2 regions of the Methylibium sp. T29 genome follow, and region 1 is predicted to be linked to the other one. Evidence: predicted binding sites of a transcription regulator. Region 1 holds the regulator's gene; the other holds the start of a gene.
The links. The regulator HrcA, encoded in region 1, represses chaperone genes, less so after heat shock. The targets are predictions, from matches to a motif close to TTAGCACTCNNNNNNNNNGAGTGCTAA.
Positions count from the first base shown of each region.

Region 2: x551_RS10075 (co-chaperone GroES) is a predicted target of HrcA. The motif match lies at 3,541-3,567, and genes of this name have one in related genera.

Region 1 is NZ_AZND01000082.1:315-5,039, reverse strand. It holds gene x551_RS11540 (helix-turn-helix transcriptional regulator) at 1-260, opposite strand, end outside; tRNA gene x551_RS11535 (tRNA-Ile) at 413-489, opposite strand; gene fumC (class II fumarate hydratase) at 610-2,016, shown strand; gene hrcA (heat-inducible transcriptional repressor HrcA) at 2,020-3,048, opposite strand; gene x551_RS11520 (NAD kinase) at 3,135-4,040, shown strand; partial or broken gene x551_RS11515 (AAA family ATPase) at 4,070-4,725, shown strand, end outside.
Region 2 is NZ_AZND01000064.1:1,295-16,189, reverse strand. It holds partial or broken gene x551_RS10095 (HNH endonuclease) at 1-88, shown strand, start outside; gene x551_RS27195 (hypothetical protein) at 228-395, opposite strand; gene x551_RS27190 (hypothetical protein) at 465-716, shown strand; gene x551_RS10085 (SulP family inorganic anion transporter) at 732-2,537, opposite strand; gene x551_RS10080 (mobilization protein) at 2,725-3,453, shown strand; gene x551_RS10075 (co-chaperone GroES) at 3,670-3,960, shown strand; gene groL (chaperonin GroEL) at 4,084-5,730, shown strand; gene x551_RS26270 (hypothetical protein) at 6,030-6,518, opposite strand; gene x551_RS10060 (DUF1631 family protein) at 6,638-7,354, shown strand; gene x551_RS10055 (DUF1631 family protein) at 7,327-8,037, shown strand; gene x551_RS10050 (patatin-like phospholipase family protein) at 8,098-10,452, shown strand; gene yihA (ribosome biogenesis GTP-binding protein YihA/YsxC) at 10,468-11,169, opposite strand; gene x551_RS10040 (c-type cytochrome) at 11,241-11,858, shown strand; gene x551_RS10035 (cytochrome c biogenesis protein ResB) at 11,990-14,107, shown strand; gene ccsB (c-type cytochrome biogenesis protein CcsB) at 14,104-14,895, shown strand, end outside.

The sequences.
Region 1 (4,725 bases):
CCGGGTGCGCCGCCCGCCTTGGGTGAAGCGGCACCTGAAGGCCCCCGTTGCCTCAGCACGAGCTCGACGTCGAGGATGCTGAGCAGCTTCATCAGCCGGGCCGCGCTGACGGTGCCTGCATTGCGCTCGAGCGCAGACAGCGTCTGCTGCGTGACCCCGAGCCGTGCGGCAAGGTCTGCCTGCGTCAGGCCGGCCGCCTTGCGAAAGCTCTGCAGCAGGCCGGGAAGCTGGTCTGCCGTGCGCACCGGGAACTCGTCCATACAGCCGCTCGTTGGTAGCGTCGTTAAACGCACTATAGGCTGTAATCTTGATTTACTCAAGTTACGCTGTATTTAGAGAATACAGCTCGAAGGCTGATCTCGGCCAACGATGACGCCGCCCGGGGACCGCGCGCAGATCGCTTGGTGTTTGCTGGTAGGCCGTGTTGGACTTGAACCAACGACCAAAGGATTATGAGTCCTCTGCTCTAACCAACTGAGCTAACGGCCCCTTGCTCGGGACCATGGCGTTCCGCGAAGCGCTTGCTTCCAGGAAGGCGATCGACCCGGCACCAGCGCGGATTGTAGGCATCGCTACCATGGCTCTGGCCCTGCGATCGGGAGGCACGCCATGACGACACCCACGACGACCCCAGCGCGCATCGAACGCGACAGCTTCGGCGACATCGCCGTGCCCGGCGACCGGCTGTGGGGGGCGCAGACGCAGCGTTCGCTGCACCACTTCGACATCTCCACCGAGCGCATGCCGCCGGAGCTGCTGCTGGCGCTGGCGCTGGTGAAGCGCTGCGCCGCCCAGGTGAACCGCGACCTGGGCGTGCTCGACGCGCGCAAGGCCGAGGCCATCATCGCCGCGGCCGACGAGGTGATCGCCGGACAGCATGCCGACGAGTTTCCGCTGTCGCTGTGGCAGACCGGCTCGGGCACGCAGAGCAACATGAACATGAACGAGGTGCTGGCCAACCGTGCCTCGCAGCTGCTGGGCGGGCCGGTGGGCGAGCAGCGGCTCGTGCATCCGAACGACGAGGTGAACCGCGGGCAGTCGTCGAACGACGTGTTCCCCACCGCGATGAACGTGGCCGCGGTCCGCGCGATCGAGGACGCGCTGCTGCCGGCGCTGGCCACGCTGCACGACACGCTGGCCGGCAAGGCACGCGCCTACGCCGAGCTGGTGAAGATCGGCCGCACCCACCTGCAGGACGCCACGCCGCTGAGCCTGGGGCAGGAGATGTCGGGCTGGGTGGCGCAGCTGGCGCACGGCATCGGCCATCTGCGCGCCGCGCTGCCGCACCTGCGCGAGCTGGCGCTGGGCGGCACCGCGGTGGGCACCGGGCTCAATGCGCACCCGGAGTTCGGCACGCGGGTGGCGCAGGCGCTGTCGCAGGCCGCGGGGACCGACTTCGTGTCGGCGCCCAACAAGTTCGAGGCGCTGGCGGCGCACGACGCGCTGGTGCATGCGCACGGCGCGCTGAAGACGCTGGCGGCGTCGCTGATGAAGATCGCCAACGACGTGCGCTGGCTGGCCTCGGGCCCGCGCTCGGGGCTGGGCGAGCTGCGCATTCCGGAGAACGAGCCGGGCAGTTCCATCATGCCCGGCAAGGTGAACCCCACGCAGTGCGAGGCTTTGACGATGGCGTGCTGCCAGGTGCTGGGCAACGACGTGGCGGTGAACGTCGCCGGCGCGTCGGGCAACTTCGAGCTCAACGTCTACAAGCCGGTGATCATCCACAACGTGCTGCAGAGCCTCCGGCTGCTGGCCGACGGCGCGCGCAGCTTCGATGCGCATTGCGCGCGGGGCATCGAGCCGGACCGTGGCCGCATCGCCGAACTGCTGCAACGCTCATTGATGCTGGTGACGGCGTTGAACCCGCACATCGGCTACGACAAGGCCGCGCAGATCGCGAAGAAGGCGCACGCCGAGGGGCTGACGCTGCGCGAGGCGGCCGTGGCCTCGGGGCACCTGACGGGCGAGCAGTTCGATGCGTGGGTGCGGCCGGAGCGGATGATCGGGCCGGGTTGAGCGCTACTTCTGGCTCAGCGCCTGCGTCACCAGCCGCGAGGTGATGTCGACGATCTGGATCATGCGGTCGTACGCCATGCGCGTGGGGCCGATGACGCCCAGCGTGCCGACGATCTTGCCGTCCACCTCGTACGGCGCCGACACCACCGACAGCTCCTCGAACGGCACGATCTGGCTCTCGCCGCCGATGTAGATGCGCACGCCCTCGGCGCGGCTGCTCACGTCGAGCAGGCGCATCAGCTGGGTCTTCTGCTCGAACAGGTCGAACAGCTTGCGCAGCGAGCCCATGTCGCTGGAGAAGTCCTGCATCGTCAGCAGGTTGCGCTCGCCCGAGACCACCACCTGCTCGTTCTCGCCGTCGGCGGCTTCGCTGCCGAACTGCACCGCGGCCTGCATCAGCAGGGCGATCTCGCCGCGCAGCGCGTCGATCTCGGTCTTGAGCCGCTCGCGCACCGCCTCGATGCTGAGGCCGCTGTAGTGGGCGTTGATGAAGTTACTGGCCTCCACCAGCTCGGCCGGGCTGTGGTCGCGCGCGGTGAAGATCACGCGGTTCTGCACGTCGCCGTCGGGCGAGACCAGGATCACCAGCACGCGCCGCTCGCCCAGGCGCATGAACTCGATGTGGTGGAACACGCCGGCCTTGCGCGGCGCGGTGACCACGCCGACGAACTGCGACAGGTTGGACAGCACCTGGGCCGCATGGGTGATCACGCGCTGCGGCTGGTCAGGCTGCAGCTGTTCTTGCGCAGCGGCCAGGCCCGGCTCGCTGCGCGCCATGTCGAGCGGCCGCGCGGTGAGCATGGTGTCGACGAACAGCCGGTAGCCGCGCGCCGTGGGGATGCGCCCGGCGCTGGTGTGCGGGCTGGCGATCAGGCCCAGCTCCTCCAGGTCGGCCATCACGTTGCGGATGGTGGCCGGGCTCAGCTCCAGCCCGGACGCCCGCGACAGCGTGCGCGACCCGACCGGCTGACCATCGGCGATATAGCGCTCGACCAGCGTCTTCAACAGGGTCTTGGCACGTTCGTCGAGCATGGTGGAAATCATTGTAGGGCGCGGTTTTGCGGGCATGTGGCGAGGTGCGCGCCGCGTCGAATGGCTGTGGTGTAATTTCTCTCACCATGGCGAGCCGTTTCCGTCACGCTGCCCTCGTCGGCAAATACCAGGCGCCGGGCAGTCGCCAGGTGCTTGCCAGCGTGGCCGAGTTCCTCACGAACCAGGGGCTCGAGGTCTCGCTCGACACCACCACCGCCATGGCCGTCGGCCTGCCCGACTACGGCGCGCTCGACGCCGCCCAGATCGGCAAGCACTGCGACCTGGCGGTCGTGGTCGGCGGCGACGGCACCATGCTCGGCACCGCGCGGCAACTGGCGCGCTACGGCGTGCCGCTGATCGGCATCAACCAGGGCCGGCTCGGCTTCATGACCGACATCCCGATGGCAGAGTTCCGCGAGACCATCGCACCCATGATCGCCGGCGACTACGAGGAAGAGCACCGCACCATGCTGGAAGGCTGCGTCAAGCGGCCCTCGGGCGACGAGTTCGACGTGATCTACGAGACCTTCGCCGTCAACGACGTGGTGGTGAGCCGCGGCGCCAGCGCCGGCATGGTGGAGCTGCGGGTCGATGTGCAGGACCAGTTCGTGGCCAATTTCCGCGCCGACGGGCTGATCATCTCGTCGCCCACCGGCTCGACCGCCTACGCGCTGTCGGCCGGCGGGCCGATCCTGCACCCGGGCATCTCGGGCTGGCTGATGGTGCCGATCGCGCCGCATGCGCTGTCCAATCGCCCCATCGTGCTGCCCGACGACAGCGAGGTGCGCATCGAGATCGTCGCCGGCCGCGATGCCAGCGTGAACTTCGACCACCAGAGCCTCGCCAGCCTGCTGCACGGCGACCGCATCTGCGTGCGCCGCAGCGAGCACCGCGTGCGCGTGCTGCACCCGCGCGGCTGGAACTTCTATGCCACGCTGCGCCGCAAGCTGCACTGGAACGAAGGTGTGCTGCCCGACGGCGCGCACTCCTGAGCCGTGGGCGGCACGCTGAGGAAGACCCCATGCTGAAGCGCATCGCCCTGCGCGACTTCGTCATCGTGCCCGCGCTCGAGCTCGACCTGCAGGCCGGGTTCACCGCGCTCACCGGCGAGACCGGTGCCGGCAAGTCCATCCTGGTCGATGCGCTGCAGCTCGCGCTCGGCCACCGCGGCGACGCCGGCGTGGTGCGCGAGGGCGCGACGCGCGCCGAGATCAGCGCCGAGTTCGACACGCCGGCCTCGCTGCGGCCCTGGCTGGCCGATGCCGGCTTCGCCGATGAAGAGGACGGTGGCGACGACCCCCTGCTGCTGCGCCGCACGCTCGACGCCCAGGGCAAGAGCCGTGCGTGGATCAACGGCAGCCCGGCCACCATCGGCCAGCTGCGCGAGGCGGGCGAGCACCTGGTCGACATCCACGGGCAGCACGCCTGGCAGAGCCTGACGCGGCCCGACGCGGTGCGCGGCCTGCTCGACGGCTATGCCGGCCTCGACACCGCGCCGCTGGCCGCCGCCTGGAGCGCGTGGCGCAGCGCAAGCGAACAGCTCGCCGACGCGCGCAGCCGCCAGGCCGACCTGGAACGCGAGCGCGAGCGGCTGCAATGGCAGATCGCCGAGCTCGACAAGCTGGCCCCCGGCGCCGACGAATGGCCGGAGCTCAACGCCGAGCACCACCGCCTGAG
Region 2 (14,895 bases), on a different contig from region 1:
CATGATCCTGCGCGGCCGCCGCATCCTGGTCGATCAGATGGAATTCCTGCTGGCCAGCGTGCCGCGCTCCAGCCGTCTGCATGGTTGAAGTCGCGGTGAAATAATTCCGTTCCGGTGTTGCGCGCGGCTGAACCGCGAACGCAAGCCCCGACTCCAACCGCTCCGTGGCGTCAACGCCCCCGAGGGCGGCCTCGTTGTGCCGTGATCGCCCAGTGCGTGAAGGAAGCTCACATGAAGAACCTGTTGATCGCTGGCGTCGTGCTGGCCCTGGCCGCCTGCTCCACCACCAGTCCCGACGTGGTCCAGCGCGGCGACGCGCAGCGGCTGTCGACCGTGCAGGACGCTGTCGTCGTCAACGTGCGCGAGGTCACGGTCGACGGCAGCCAGTCGGGCATCGGCGGTGTGGCCGGCGGCGTGGCGGGTGGCGTGGCCGGCAGTTCGGTCGCGGCCGCCGTGAAGCCGTGGTGGTGGGCGTTCTGGGTGCGGTGGCCGGCGCGGTGGTCGGCAACGCCACCGAGCGGCTCGCGACGCGCGAGCAGGCGCTGGAGATCATGGTGCAGCTGCGCAACGGCGAGCGGCGTGCCATCGTCCAGGCGCAGGGCAAGGAAAGCTTTCAGCCCGGCGACCAGGTGGTGCTGATCTCGACCGGCGGCACCACGCGCGTCGCGCGCGCGCAGTCGGTGCAGCCGCCGCCGGCACCGCAACCGCGCAGCTGATCGGGCTGCGGCGGTTCAGATCTCCGGCGCCGGCGGCGCGCCGGGCTGGTGGGCGCACTCGCCGAAGATCCTGACCTTGCAGCCGACGCAGATCGCCGGGTCGAGGCGCGGCACGATCCGTGCGATTGCGCTGTGCTTGTCGGAGAACACATGGTCTCGACCGAGCGCGTCGAGGAAGCCCGAGCGTTCCCATAGGTCCAGCACCGGCGGGCGCGGGCGGTGGAAATAGAGGTCGCCGCCGTCGGCCCGGCGGGCGCGCAGCTCTTCGTCCCAGACCTGGGCGCCGGCCGGGTCGATGAAGTTCATGCTCTTGCTCATGACCAGCAGGTGGCGCGGCGCGGTAGGCGCCGAGCGCAGGTGGTGCAGCGTGTCGGACACATGCTGGGCGGCGCCGAAGTAGACCGCCCCCTCCATGCGCAGCAGCTTGAGCTGCGGGCACTCCGGCAGCGCCTCGGCCTGGCCGTCGAGCACGACGAAGGGGCGGTCCGGCGCCACGGAATCGAACCCCATCGTGCGCATCGCCGGCCGCGCCGTGCGCTGCAGGTAGCTGCTCAGCGACAGGATGCTGCCGAGCAGGATCGCGATCTCGAGCCTGAGGCTCACGGTGGCCATCGCGGTGGCCGCGGCGATCGCGAAGTCGCTGCGCTCCAGCCGCATCAGGCGCCGCCAGCCGGGCAGGTCGAGCAGGTTCCAGGCGACCGGCAGCAGCACCGCGGCGATCGCCGCATTCGGGATCAGCGCCAGCAGCGGGGCACTCACCAGCACCAGCAACAGCAGCAGCCCGGCCGAGAACACCGAAGCCAGTGGCGTGCGCGCGCCGGCCTCGAGGTTGGGGATCGAACGGTTCAGCGATCCGCAGGAGACATAGGCGGAGGTCAGGCCTCCCACCACGTTGGACAGGCCCTGGCCGAGGAACTCGCGGTTGGCGTCGATGCGCTGGCCCGAGCGGGCGGCCACGGCCTTGGCGATCGAGATCGACTGGGCGAGCGCCACCAGCGTCAGGGCGAAGGCGATGCTGACCAGGTCGCGCAGCCGCGCCACGTCGATATCCGGCCAGTGCCAGCGCGGCCAGGGCAGCGGCACTTCGCCGATCTGCTCGACATGCCAGAACGTGCCGTCCTCGTGCCTGGCGTTCAGCAGCACGGCGACCAGCGTGCCGGCCGCCAGTCCCAGCAGCAGCGCTGGCCAGCGCCGCTGCCAGTGCCGCACGGCGAGCGTGACCGCGAGGGCCACCACGCCGACGACCAGCGAGCCGAGGTGCACCGCCTCCAGCGGCCGCTGCCAGAGGGCCTCGAGCATCGGCCTCAACCCGGTGCCGGAACTCATGCCCAGCAGGTCGGGCAGGGCATGCAGCGCGATCAGCACCGAGGCGCCGGCGGTGAAGCCTAGCAAGGCCGCCGGCGAGATGAAGTTGGCGATGCTGCCCAGGCGCAGCGTGCCGATCAGGGTCTGCATCACGCCGACCAGCAGCGTGACGGTCAGCGCGAGCTCGATGTAGTCGGGGCTGCGCACCCAGGCCAGCGGCGTGAGCATGGCCGCCAGCGCCAGCGAGTTCGCATTCGTCGGCCCCGACATCACGTGAAGGCTGGAGCCGAACAGCGCCGCGACGATGCACGGCAGGATGGCGGTGGCCAGGCCGTACTGCGGCGGCAGCCCGGCGAGCGTGGCGAAGGCGATGCCCTGCGGCAGCACCAGCACGGCGCCCAGCAGGCCGGCCAGCAGGTCGGCGCGCAGCGTCTCGCGCGACACGAGCCTGACCCACGGACCGAAGCAGCGTTGTAGCCAGGGCGGAGCGGCGGCCGGCGCAGCGGGTGAGGACATGCCGAATGATAGAAGCCGTCCCGGCCCTGCCGAGCGGCCGTGTCAAGGAGCAGAACGCAGTCCGATATCGCGCGGCCCGCCGTGTGGCGCCCCTCGCTGCGTTGCACAATGTCCCGTACGGGCGACGAATTCGACATGGCATCCCGCCGGCCGACGTTCCGCCTTTCGCCATGGAGAGCTGAGCAGCATGACGCAGATTCCCACGCTCGAGACCGCGACCACGTCGAGGATCCACATGATCGGCGGCGAGAAGGGCGGCGTCGGCAAATCGCTCGTGTCGCGTCTGCTGGCGCAGTACCTGATCGACCACGAGGTCCCGTTCACTGGCTTCGATACCGACCGTTCGCACGGCTCGCTGATGCGCTTCTATGCGGGCTACGCCTCGCCGGTGCTGGCCGATCGCTACGAGGCGCTGGATGCGATCGTCGAGGCGGCCATCGAGGCCCCGGGTCGCCGTGTGCTGGTCGACCTGGCAGCGCAGACCCATGATCCTCTGGTGAAGTGGATGGATGAGTCGGGCGTGCTGGACCTAGCCGACATGTCCGGTGTCGCCATCCACTACTGGCACGTGATGGACTCCGGCAAGGACTCGGTCGATCTGCTCAAGCGCCTGCTCGACCGCTTCGGCCGGCGCCTGCGCTACGTGCTGGTGCGCAACCAGCTCCGCGGCGACGACTTCAGCCAGCTCGAGAAGTCGGGCGAACAGGATCGCGCGCTGGCACTGGGCGCTCGTGTGATCACGCTCAAGCGCCTGCACGACTCGGTGGTGCAGAAGATCGACGCCAGCAACAGCAGCTTCTGGGCCGCGCGCAACTCGCCGGGCAGCGAAGGCCCGAGCCTGGGTCTGATGGAGCGCCAGCGTCTCAAGCTCTGGCTGAACCACGCCTTCAGCGAGATCGAGACGGCGGGGGTCTGACCGCGGCGGCCCGCCGCAAGTCGGGCCTTCGTCACGCTCCGGGCGCGGCGCTATTGAAACGCCGTGAGCGACCCCTATAATCTGTCGCTAGCACTCGCGCAGACTGAGTGCTAACAAGCCGGAGACGGCATCATCGTCTCTGGCTGCGCAATTGTGAGCTTGCGCTAACTGCGCGAAACAAGTCCGTAGATATTCGATACCCATCAAGGAGATGCGATGAAACTTCGTCCTTTGCACGATCGCGTGATCGTCAAGCGCCTCGAACAGGAAACCAAGACCGCTTCGGGCATCGTGATCCCCGACAACGCCGCCGAGAAGCCCGACCAGGGTGAAGTGCTGGCCGTGGGTCCGGGCAAGCGCAACGACAAGGGCGACTTCATCGCCCTGAACTGCAAGGTCGGCGATCGCGTGCTGTTCGGCAAGTACAGCGGCCAGACCGTCAAGGTCGACGGTGACGAACTGCTGGTGATGCGCGAGGAAGACCTCTTCGCCGTGGTTGAAAAGTAAATCGCGTGCGATTTGCTTTCGTCGCAGGCTGACTTCGCGCAGCGAAGTCAAGGCCCCAAGGGCCGGCCGTAGACAGAAGAATTCCCCGGCGCGAGCCGGCAAATCAGATTTCGGAGAATACAAATGGCAGCTAAAGACGTCGTTTTCGGCGGTGAAGCCCGCGCGCGCATGGTCGAAGGCGTGAATATCCTGGCCAACGCGGTCAAGGTGACCCTGGGCCCGAAGGGCCGCAACGTGGTGCTCGAGCGTTCGTTCGGCGCCCCGACCGTGACCAAGGACGGTGTGTCCGTGGCCAAGGAAATCGAGCTGAAGGACAAGCTCCAGAACATGGGCGCCCAGATGGTCAAGGAAGTCGCTTCCAAGACCTCGGACAACGCCGGTGACGGCACCACCACCGCCACCGTGCTGGCCCAGGCGATCGTGCGCGAAGGCATGAAGTACGTGGCCGCGGGCATGAACCCGATGGACCTGAAGCGCGGCATCGACAAGGCCGTCGTGAGCCTGGTCGAGCAGCTGAAGAAGCAGTCGAAGCCGACCACCACCAGCAAGGAAATCGCCCAGGTCGGCACCATCTCGGCGAATTCGGACGACGACGTCGGCCAGATCATCGCGTCGGCGATGGACAAGGTCGGCAAGGAAGGCGTCATCACCGTCGAAGACGGCAAGAGCCTGAACAACGAGCTCGACGTGGTCGAAGGCATGCAGTTCGACCGCGGCTACCTGTCGCCCTACTTCATCAACAACCCGGAAAAGCAGAGCGCGGTGCTCGACAACCCGTTCGTGCTGCTCTACGACAAGAAGATCAGCAACATCCGTGACCTGCTGCCGACGCTGGAGCAGGTGGCCAAGTCGGGCCGTCCGCTGCTGATCATCGCCGAGGAAGTCGAAGGCGAAGCGCTCGCGACGCTGGTGGTCAACACCATCCGCGGCATTCTGAAGGTCGTGGCCGTCAAGGCGCCGGGCTTCGGTGACCGTCGCAAGGCGATGCTCGAGGACATCGCGATCCTGACCGGCGGCAAGGTCATCGCCGAGGAAGTCGGCCTGACGCTCGAGAAGGTCACGCTGGCCGATCTGGGCCAGGCCAAGCGCGTCGAGGTGGGCAAGGAAAACACCACGATCATCGACGGCGCCGGCGCGGCGGGCGACATCGAAGCCCGCGTCAAGCAGGTGCGCGTGCAGATCGAGGAAGCCACCAGCGACTACGACCGCGAGAAGCTCCAGGAGCGCGTGGCCAAGCTCGCCGGCGGCGTGGCCGTCATCAAGGTCGGTGCCGCCACCGAAGTCGAGATGAAGGAAAAGAAGGCCCGTGTCGAAGACGCCCTGCACGCCACGCGTGCCGCGGTGGAAGAAGGCATCGTGGCCGGCGGTGGCGTGGCGCTGCTGCGCGCCAAGCAGGCCGCCGGTGCGATCAAGGGCGACAACGCCGACCAGGACGCCGGCATCAAGCTGATCCTGCGTGCGATCGAGGAGCCGCTGCGCATCATCGTCACCAACGCCGGTGACGAAGCCAGCGTGGTGGTGAACGCCGTGCTCGCCGGCAAGGGCAACTACGGCTACAACGCCGCCAACGGCACCTACGGCGACATGATCGAGATGGGCATCCTGGACCCGACCAAGGTGACCCGCACCGCGCTGCAGAACGCCGCCTCGGTGGCCGCGCTGATGCTGACGACGGAAGCCATGGTCGCCGAGTCGCCCAAGGACGACGCGCCGGCCGGCGGCATGCCGGGTGGCATGGGCGGCATGGGTGGCATGGGCATGGACATGTGATGTCCCGCCGGCCTCCCACGGGAGGCCGGCCGCCTGGGCTCTGCCCAGAACCGCGTCAGCAAGGGCCGCAGAAATGCGGCCCTTTTTCATGCGCGTTCGGCGAACGCTCCCGGGATAATCGGGCGCATGGATGTCTCGCCGCTGCTGCAGCGCTACCTCGACAGCTGTCTCGCGGAGGTGCCGCGCTGGATGAGCCGGGTCGCGAACGAGGCCCTGCAGGCGCTGCACGCACCGACCACCCGCAGCGCGCTGCGCGAACTGCCGGCGCGCCCGCGCGACGACGCCGAGCTGGCCCTGCGTCACAACCATCCGCTGTGGGCGCGTCGCGTCGGTGAGTTGCTGGGTTCGCGCTGGCGCAGCGAGATCGAGGCCGGCGCGCCCGACGCGGGCGCGACGCTGTCGCCGCGTCCGGCTTGGTCGGCCGAAGCGCTGACGCTGGTCGACGAAGCCGAGGCCGAAGAGAACATCGAGCTGCTGCGCGCGGTGCAGCTGGTCGACCACGCCGCCGAGCACGAGCTGCACGAGCTGCAGTCGCGCACAGCGACGCTGCGCGGCCAGGACACGGTGCGCGCGACCTCCAACCTGCTGCGGCCCGAGCTGCTGGTGCGCGCGGTGTGGGACGCCAGCGAGGTGCTGGGCCTCGGCGCACCGGCCCGCAAGGCACTGATGCGCGCCAGCGGCGAGCCGCTCGCACAGGCGCTGAAGCAGGTCGCGATCGACGCCGGCCGGCGCCTGGCCGACTGGGGGTCGGCCAGGCGGCTGGAAGGCCAGCTCCACGCCGGCGGCACGGCGGGTCGCGCCGCCGAATTCCGGCTACGACCTGACGCGTCCCGGCGCACTCGACAGCCTGCGCAGCCGCCTCAGCACGCGCTACGCGAACATCGACGGTGCCACGCGCGCCGGTCCGATGGACGAGGCCGATTCGCTGCAGCAGCTCGACCGCAATCTGGTGCATGTGCTGGCGCGGCGACCGCTGGGGATCCAGGGCGCCGACCGCCTGATGGCCCGGCTGCCCTTCCTCGAGGCGGCCGGCCGCCACGACGACGACCGCGAGATCATGCTGCTGGTGGCCCACCTGAGCGGCGCCGTGCTCGACGACGCGCTGCTGCCGCTGCCGGTGCGTTCCACGCTGGCCAGCTTGCAGGCACCGTTGCTGCGCGTGGCGCTGCGCGAGCCCCGGGTGCTGGAGGATCACTCGCACCCGATCTGGCAGATGATGATTCGGCTCGCGTCGCACACGGCCGGCTTCCAGGACGACGATGATCCCCGGCTGTGCGCGTTGCTGCTCGACGTCGAGGTGCTGTTCACGCGCCTGCAGGCGGCCACGCCGGCGATCGCGGTGCACGCGCAGGCGCTGACCGCGCTCGATTCGCTGCTGGTCGGCGAGCTCGACGCCGAGCGGCGTGAGGCCGCTGCGCCGATCGCCAAGCTGCAGGCGGCCGCGCGGCGCGTCACGATGGTCGAGGCGCTGCGCCGGCAGGTGCGACTCGAACTGCAGGACGCGACCTCGCCGTGGCGCATCGAGGGCAGTACGCCGGCCCGCCCGGCCGCGGCGGTGGTGCTGGACGAGACGCTGCAGCACTTCCTCACCGGGCCGTGGCCCGAGGTGCTGGCGCATGCCTGATCAACGACGGCGAGCAGGCCGACACGACGCGCGGTCTGCTGGCCGTGGTGCCGGATCTGCTCGCCAGCCTTGCGCCGCTGCGCAGCGAGGACGACCGTCGCCGCCTGGTGGCCGCGGTGCCGGGCCTGGTGCAGCGACTGCAGCAGGGCATGGCGCGCATCGCCACACCTCCCTCGCAACGCGATGCCGTGCTGGCCACCCTGATGGCATGCCACACCGACCTGTTGCGGCCGATCGGGAGTGCGGCGGTGTCCCTCACGCCAGAGGAAATCGTGCGCCGGATGCGCGAGGAAGAACTGCCGGACGAGCCAGCGCCGCGCACGCCGGCCGGCGACTCGATGTTCGACATCGCGACGCTCGACACCGTGCCGGCGGCGCTGATGCCCGAGGCGCCGGTGGCGGGCGCGCGCGGCTGGCTGCAGCACCTGGCGGTCGGTACCTGGTGCCGGTTGGTCGCCCGCGGCGACTGGACCGTGGCGCGCGTGTTGTGGGTCGACGAGTCGCGCGAGCACTGGCTGTTCAGCGACGCCGAACTCGGACTCACGCACGGCCTCACGCGGCGTGCGCTCGAGCGCCTGGCCGACGGCGGCCTGGCCGGGCCACTGGAGCAGCGCAACCTCATCGAGCGCGCCGTCGACGCCCTGATGGCGCCGCCGCGCGGCCGCGACACCACGTTGGGCTGAGGCGCGGCGTCATCGCGCCACCGTCGCGGGGATCGTGCGAGAGCCCCGCACAATCCCGGCATGTACCGCATCCGCGTCCTGTCGTCGCTCCGGGGAGGCTTGATCGTTGCGATCGTCGCAGCGGCGGCAATGGCCGAGGCGGGCGGCATGTCACCGTCGCCACTGCCGGCCGCCGCGTCTGCCGCCTCCGCCCCGGCCGCGGCCCGTGCCGCGGCACCCGTGACCGAGCCTCGATCCTTGCAACCCGCGGGGCGGCCGCGCATCGGCCTCGTGCTGTCGGGTGGGGGAGCGCGCGGTCTCGCGCACGTCGGCGTGCTGAAGGTGCTGGAGCGCGAGCGCATCCCGATCGATGTGATCGCAGGCACCTCGATGGGCGCGATCATCGGCGGCTTGTATGCGAGCGGCATGAGCGCCGAGTCGCTGGAGCGCGAGCTGCTCAAGGTCGACTGGGACCAGCTGTTCGCGACCCGCGTCGCGCGCCGCGAGCTGTCGCAGCGGCGCAAGGAGACGGACTTCGAGATCGCCTCGGCGCTCGAGATCGGCCTGCGCGACGGCGAGCTGCGCGTGCCGATCGGCACGCTGTCGAGCCGCGGGCTGGAGTCGCTGCTGCGCCGGTACACGCTGCCGGTGCGTGCGGTGCGCGATTTCGACCGCCTGCCCACGCCCTTTCGTGCCGTCGCCACCGACATGGAGAACGGTCAGCCGCTGGTGCTGAAGGAGGGCGATCTGGCGCTTGCGATGCGATCGAGCATGAGCGTGCCCGGCGTGTTCGCACCGACCGAGATCGAGGGGCGCATCCTCGGTGACGGCGGGCTGGTGAACAACCTGCCGGTCGATGTGGCGCGTGCGATGGGCGCCGATGTCGTGATCGCCGTCAACATCGGCACGCCGCTGGGTGCGCGCGACACGCTGGGCTCGCTGATCGGCGTGACCACGCAGATGATCAACATCCTGACCGAGCAGAACGTGCAGCGCAGCCTGGCGACGCTGGGCCCGCGCGATCTGCTGATCGCGCCGCAGCTCGGCCTGCTGAGCTCGGCCGACTTCGCGAAGGCCATGGAGCTCATCGAGCTGGGCGAGCTGCAGACGGCCCAGATGGTGCTGCAGCTCGAGGCCTATGGCGTCGATCAGGCCAGCTACCAGAGCTGGGCGCAGGCGCGGGCGCGGCCCGGTCTTCCTCAGCCCGTATTGGAGTTCGTGAAGTTCGACGGCAGCGAGGTCACGCGGCCGGAACGCTTCGCCGAGCAGCTGGAGACCCGTCCCGGCAAGCCCTTCGCCGCCGATGCCGCCGAGCGGGACGCGCGCCGCCTCGCGGCCAGCGGCGACTACACCCGCGTCGACTATCAGTTGCTGCGCACCGGCAGCGGCGACGACGGCGTGGTGTTCAACCTCGAGGAGAAGTCCTGGGGGCCGAACTACTTCCGCTTCGGGCTCGGCCTGTCCACCGACTTCAGCGGGCGCAGCAGCTTCAACGTCAAGATCGCCCACGTCTGGCGCTGGCTCGACGAGGTCGGCAGCGAGTGGCGCAACGTGGTCGAGATCGGCTCGCGGCCGGGCTGGTCCACCGAGTGGTACCGCCCGCTGGGCTGGAACACCTCGCTGGGCCACGATTGGTTCCTCGCCCCGACAGCCAGCGCCGACCGCCGCGAGGTCGTCACCTACGCTGGTGCCGAAGGGCCCGAGAGCGGTCGCTTCCGCCGCAGCAGCCTGCGCCTCGGCGTCGACCTCGGCCAGCCCTGGGGCGAGTTCGGCGAGCTGCGACTCGGACCCTATCTGCAGCGCTGGGATGACAAGACGCTGATCGTCAGTCGCGACTTCGCCGCGCCCGGCGGCGGCACCGAGCGGCGCGAGATCGGCCTGCGTCTGCGGGCCATCGTCGACCAGCTCGACTACGCCTTCTTCGCGCAGGAGGGCTACCGGCTGGTCGGCGAGCTGGCCGGAGGGCGTGTACGCAGCGGCAGCGATGCCGGCGAAGCCGAGCGCGACTTCAGCCGCGTCGAGGCCAACGTGAATGTCGCCACCACCTGGGCCGCCAAGCACACGCTGAACTTCTACGGCAGCACGCTGTTCGCCGGCCGCTCGGCGCCGCTGGGGCGCGGCCTGTATGCGCTCGGCGGCTTCCAGAATCTTTCGGGCTACGAACCGGGCCAGGTCGAGGGCAACTACCTGCTGTTCGGTCGCGCCAGCTACTACTACCGGCTGACCCCGCCTGCACTGACCCGTGGCTTCTTCGCCGGCTTGTCGTTGGAGGCTGGCAATGCCTGGGCCGAACGCCGCCAGATGAGCCTCGGCGACCTGCGCACCGGCACGAGCGTTTTCCTCGGTGCGGATACCGGGCTGGGCCCGCTCTATGTCGGCGTGGCCTACGCGCCGCGCGGCGACACCGCGGTCTACCTGCTGCTCGGCCGCCCCTGAGCGGCGGCGGCCGGTTCAGCCAGCCGGCGTCGATCCCGGCGCCGGCTCGCCGTGCGCCCAGGTGTGCAGCACCTGGGCGGCATCACCGACACCGCGCCGGCTCAGTGCCGAGAACAGCGCGAGGCTCAGGTCGGCGTCGTCGGTCGCCAACTGTCCAAGCACCCCCTGCGCGGCAGCGAGCGCGGCATCGGCCTCGCGGCGGTTGAGCTTGTCGGCCTTGGTCAGCAGCACCAGCAGCTTGATCTCTCCGGTGCCGACGCGCGGCGCCACGAAGGCCAGCAGCTGTTGATCGAGTTCGGTGAAGCCCAGCCGGGAATCGACCATCAGCACCACGCCCGACAGGCTGCGCCGCGTTTCCAGATACTCCGCCATCACCTGCTGCCAGCGCAGCTTTGCTCCGCGCGCGACGGCCGCGTAGCCGTAGCCGGGCAGGTCGGCGAACAGCGCGTCGGGCGCGTCCTTCGGGCCGAGCGAGAACAGGTTGATGTGCTGGGTGCGGCCGGGTGTCTTCGAGGCGAAGGCCAGGCGCTTCTGCTGCGTCAGCAGGTTGATCGCGGTGGACTTGCCGGCGTTCGAGCGGCCCACGAAGGCAATCTCCGGCAGCTCGTTGACCGGCAGGTGTTCCATCCGCGCGGCGGTGGTGAGAAAGCGGGCGGTGTGGGTCCAGGCCAGCGCCACTTTGGCGGGGTCCGGGACCGCCGGAGTGGGCGAGTTCATGCGGCATTGTAAAATCGCTGGTTAGCCGACGGGGCTGACCCGTTCGCCACCCACTCCTCCATTGCTCGCCCATGAAGTCTCTCCTGTCGTTCCTGTTGGCCGCCGCCCTCGTGACCCCGGTTCTGGCGGAGGAGGCCAAGGCGCCTGCCAAGCCCGACCTCAAAAAGGGCGAGGCGATCTCCACTGCGGTGTGCGCCGCCTGCCACACCGCCGACGGCTCGCGCGGCAGCCCCGCCAACCCCATCCTGGCGGGCCAGCATCCCGAGTACCTCGCCAAGCAGCTGGCCGAGTTCAAGTCGGGCAAGCGCAACAACGCGATCATGAAGGGCTTCGCCTCGACCCTGAGCGAGGACGACATGCGCAACGTGGCGGCCTTCTACGCGAGCAAGCAGGCCAAGCCTGGCTTTGCCAAGAGCAAGGACACCGTCACGCTGGGCCAGCAGATCTACCGCGGCGGCATCGCCGACAAGCAGGTGCCGGCCTGTGCCGGCTGCCACAGCCCGACCGGTGCGGGCATCCCGGCCCAGTACCCGCGCGTCGGCGGCCAGCACGCCGACTACACCGAGGCGCAACTGGTGGCCTTCCGCGGCGGCGCACGCAACAACAACGCCCAGATGAGCGTCATCGCGGCCAAGCTCAGCGACAAGGAGCTCAAGGCCGTCGCCGACTACATCGCCGGGCTGCGCTGACCCGGACGCGCCGGCGCGCTTTCCCGAAGGCCGGCTCGACGCCGGCCTTCGTATTTGTGCGGCGCGCCGGTTGAACTTTCGGGCTGTTGCCGCCTCTGCCTGTTCGCCCTTCGTCGAATCGTCCCTTTCCCATGACCGTCAGTACCACCGGCCTCGAACTGCCGACTCGCTCGCGCACGTTGCGCGCAGCGGTCGAGGTGCTGTCGTCGATGCGGTTTTCGATCACGCTGCTGACCGTGATCTGCATCGCCTCGGTCATCGGTACCGTGCTGCGGCAGCACGAGTCGATGAACAACTACGTGAACCAGTTCGGGCCGTTCTGGGCGCAGGTGTTCGACGCACTCGACCTCTATGCGGTCTACAGCGCCTGGTGGTTCCTGCTGATCCTGGCCTTCCTGGTCGCGTCGACCAGCCTGTGCATCGCGCGCAACGCGCCGAAGATCCTGGTCGATCTCAAGGCCTACAAGGAGCAGATCCGCGCGAGCAGCCTCAAGTCCTTCCATCACCGCGCCGAGGGCACACTCGCCGCGCCACGCGCCGAGGTGCTGGACCGCGTGTCGGCGTTGCTGGTCGCTGGCGGCTGGAAGGCCAAGCTGCAGGAACGCGAGGGCGGCGTGATGGTGGCGGCCCGAAAGGGCGCTGCCAACAAACTCGGCTATCTGGCCGCGCACTCGGCGATCGTGCTGATCTGCATCGGCGGCCTGTTCGACGGTGACCTGGTGGTGCGTGCGCAGATGGCGCTGTTCGACAAGTCCGCCTGGCCCGGGGCCGGCCTGCTGCGCAACGTGCCGGCCGAACATGTGCTCTCCGAGGGCAACCCGACCTACCGCGGCAACATCCTGGTCGGCGAAGGCAAGCGTGGCGGCACCGCGGTGATCCAGCTGAAGGACGGCGTGGTGCTGCAGCCGCTGCCGTTCGACATCGAGCTGAAGAAGTTCCTGGTCGACTTCTACCCGACCGGCATGCCCAAGCGATTCGCCAGCGACATCGTGCTGCACGACCGCGACACCGGCGCCACCCGCACCGCGACCGTGAAGGTCAACGAGCCGGTGCAGCACCGCGGCGTGATGATCTACCTGTCGAGCTTCGAGGACGGCGGCTCCAAGCTCAAGCTCCGGGGCTGGCCGCTGGGCGGCGGGACGCCGTTCCAGATGGACGGCGAGGTCGGCACCGAGACCAAGATCCAGAGCGAGCGCGACGGCCAGACGCTCGGTCTCGAGTTCACCGGCCTGCGCGTCATCAACGTCGAGAACCTCGCGGCGGTCGATGCGAGCGGCGGCACCGACGTACGCAAGGTCGATCTCGTCAACCGGCTCGAGAGCCACCTCGGTTCCGGCGCGAAGACGCGCACCGAGAAGACGCTGCAGAACGTCGGGCCGTCGATCAGCTACAAGCTGCGCGACGCGGCCGGCCAGGCCCGCGAGTACAACAACTACACGCTGCCGCTCACGCTCGATGGCCAGCGCGTCTTCCTCGCTGGGGTGCGTGAGACGCCTAACGAGCCATTCCGCTACCTGCGCATTCCGGCCGACGATGCCGACGGCCTGGCCGGCTGGATGCGGCTGCGCGGCGGCCTCAACGAGCGGGCGTTGCGCGAGGCCGCGGTGCAGCGCTACGTGGCCCGCGCCACGCCGGCCGACAAGCCCGAACTGGCGGAGCAACTGACAGTATCGGCGCGGCGCGCGCTGGACCTCTACGCCGGCATCGAGCCGGTGCGCGCGGGCGAACCGGCCGTCGGCGGGCTGCAGGCGCTGTCGGGCTTCCTGGAGGCCAGCGTGCCGGAAGCCGACCGCGAGCGCACCTCGGACGTGCTGCTGCGCATCCTCAACGGCACGCTGTTCGAGTTGCTGAACCTGACGCGCGAGCGCGCCGGCCTCAAGCCCCTCGTGCCCGACGAGGCCACCCAGGCCTTCATGACACAGGCCGTGCTGTCGCTCTCGGATGCCTTCTTCTACCCGGCGCCGGTGTTGCTGGCCCTGGACGACTACACCCAGGTGCAGGCCAGCGTGTTCCAGGTCACGCGCACGCCGGGCAAGACGCTGGTCTACCTCGGCTGCCTGTTCCTGATCATCGGCGTGTTCGCGATGCTCTATGTGCGCGAACGCCGCCTGTGGGTGTGGCTCGAGGACGCACCGGACGGCGGCGGCACGCGCCTGACCGCCGCGCTGTCGTCGACCCGGCAGACGCTCGACACCGACCGTGAGTTCGAGCAGATACGCGACAGCCTCCTAGCGAAGGAAAGCGCATGAACACCACCACGCCCCCCGCCATGCTGACGATCGGTCGCGGCGGCTACTTCGCCCGGCGCAGCGCCTTCGACTGGATCTTCGCGCTGCTGGTCGTGGCCGGTGCCGGCTATGCCTTCCAGCGCTATGGCAGCCACATGGACGGCTACGAACTCGGCATCCTCGCCGGCGCGACACCGCTGGTCATCGGCCTGGGCTGGTTCTGGGGCCCGCTGCGGGGCCTGGCGATCGCCGTCGCGCTGGCCAGCTTCCTCGCGATCGGCCTCTACAGCCGCACCACCGACGGCTTCGGTGCCGACCTCGAGGCCGGGCAGCAGCTGTTCCTGCTGAAGTACCTGTTCGCGAGCCAGACGGCGATCCTGTGGATGTGCACGCTGTTCTTCATGAGCACGCTGTTCTACTGGATCGGTTTCTTCAAGCAGCGCGACAGCCAGGCCACGGCCGAGAAGATCGGCTCGCTGCTGGCCTGGGGCGCGGTGTTCATGGCGCTCACCGGCACCATGGTGCGCTGGTACGAGAGCCACCAGATCGGCGCCGACATCGGCCACATCCCGGTCAGCAACCTCTACGAGGTGTTCGTGCTGTTCGCCTGGATGACGGCGCTGTTCCACCTGTACTTCGAGGCCAACTACCTGCAGCGCGCCGCCAGCACGGCCAGCGGCCGGGCCGCCAATGCCGGCAGTGGCGAGGGCAGCGTGCGCTCGCTCGGTGCCTTCGTGATGCTGATCGTCAGTGCGTCGGTCGGCTTCCTGCTCTGGTACACGGTGGCGCGCGAGGCGCAGGAGATCCAG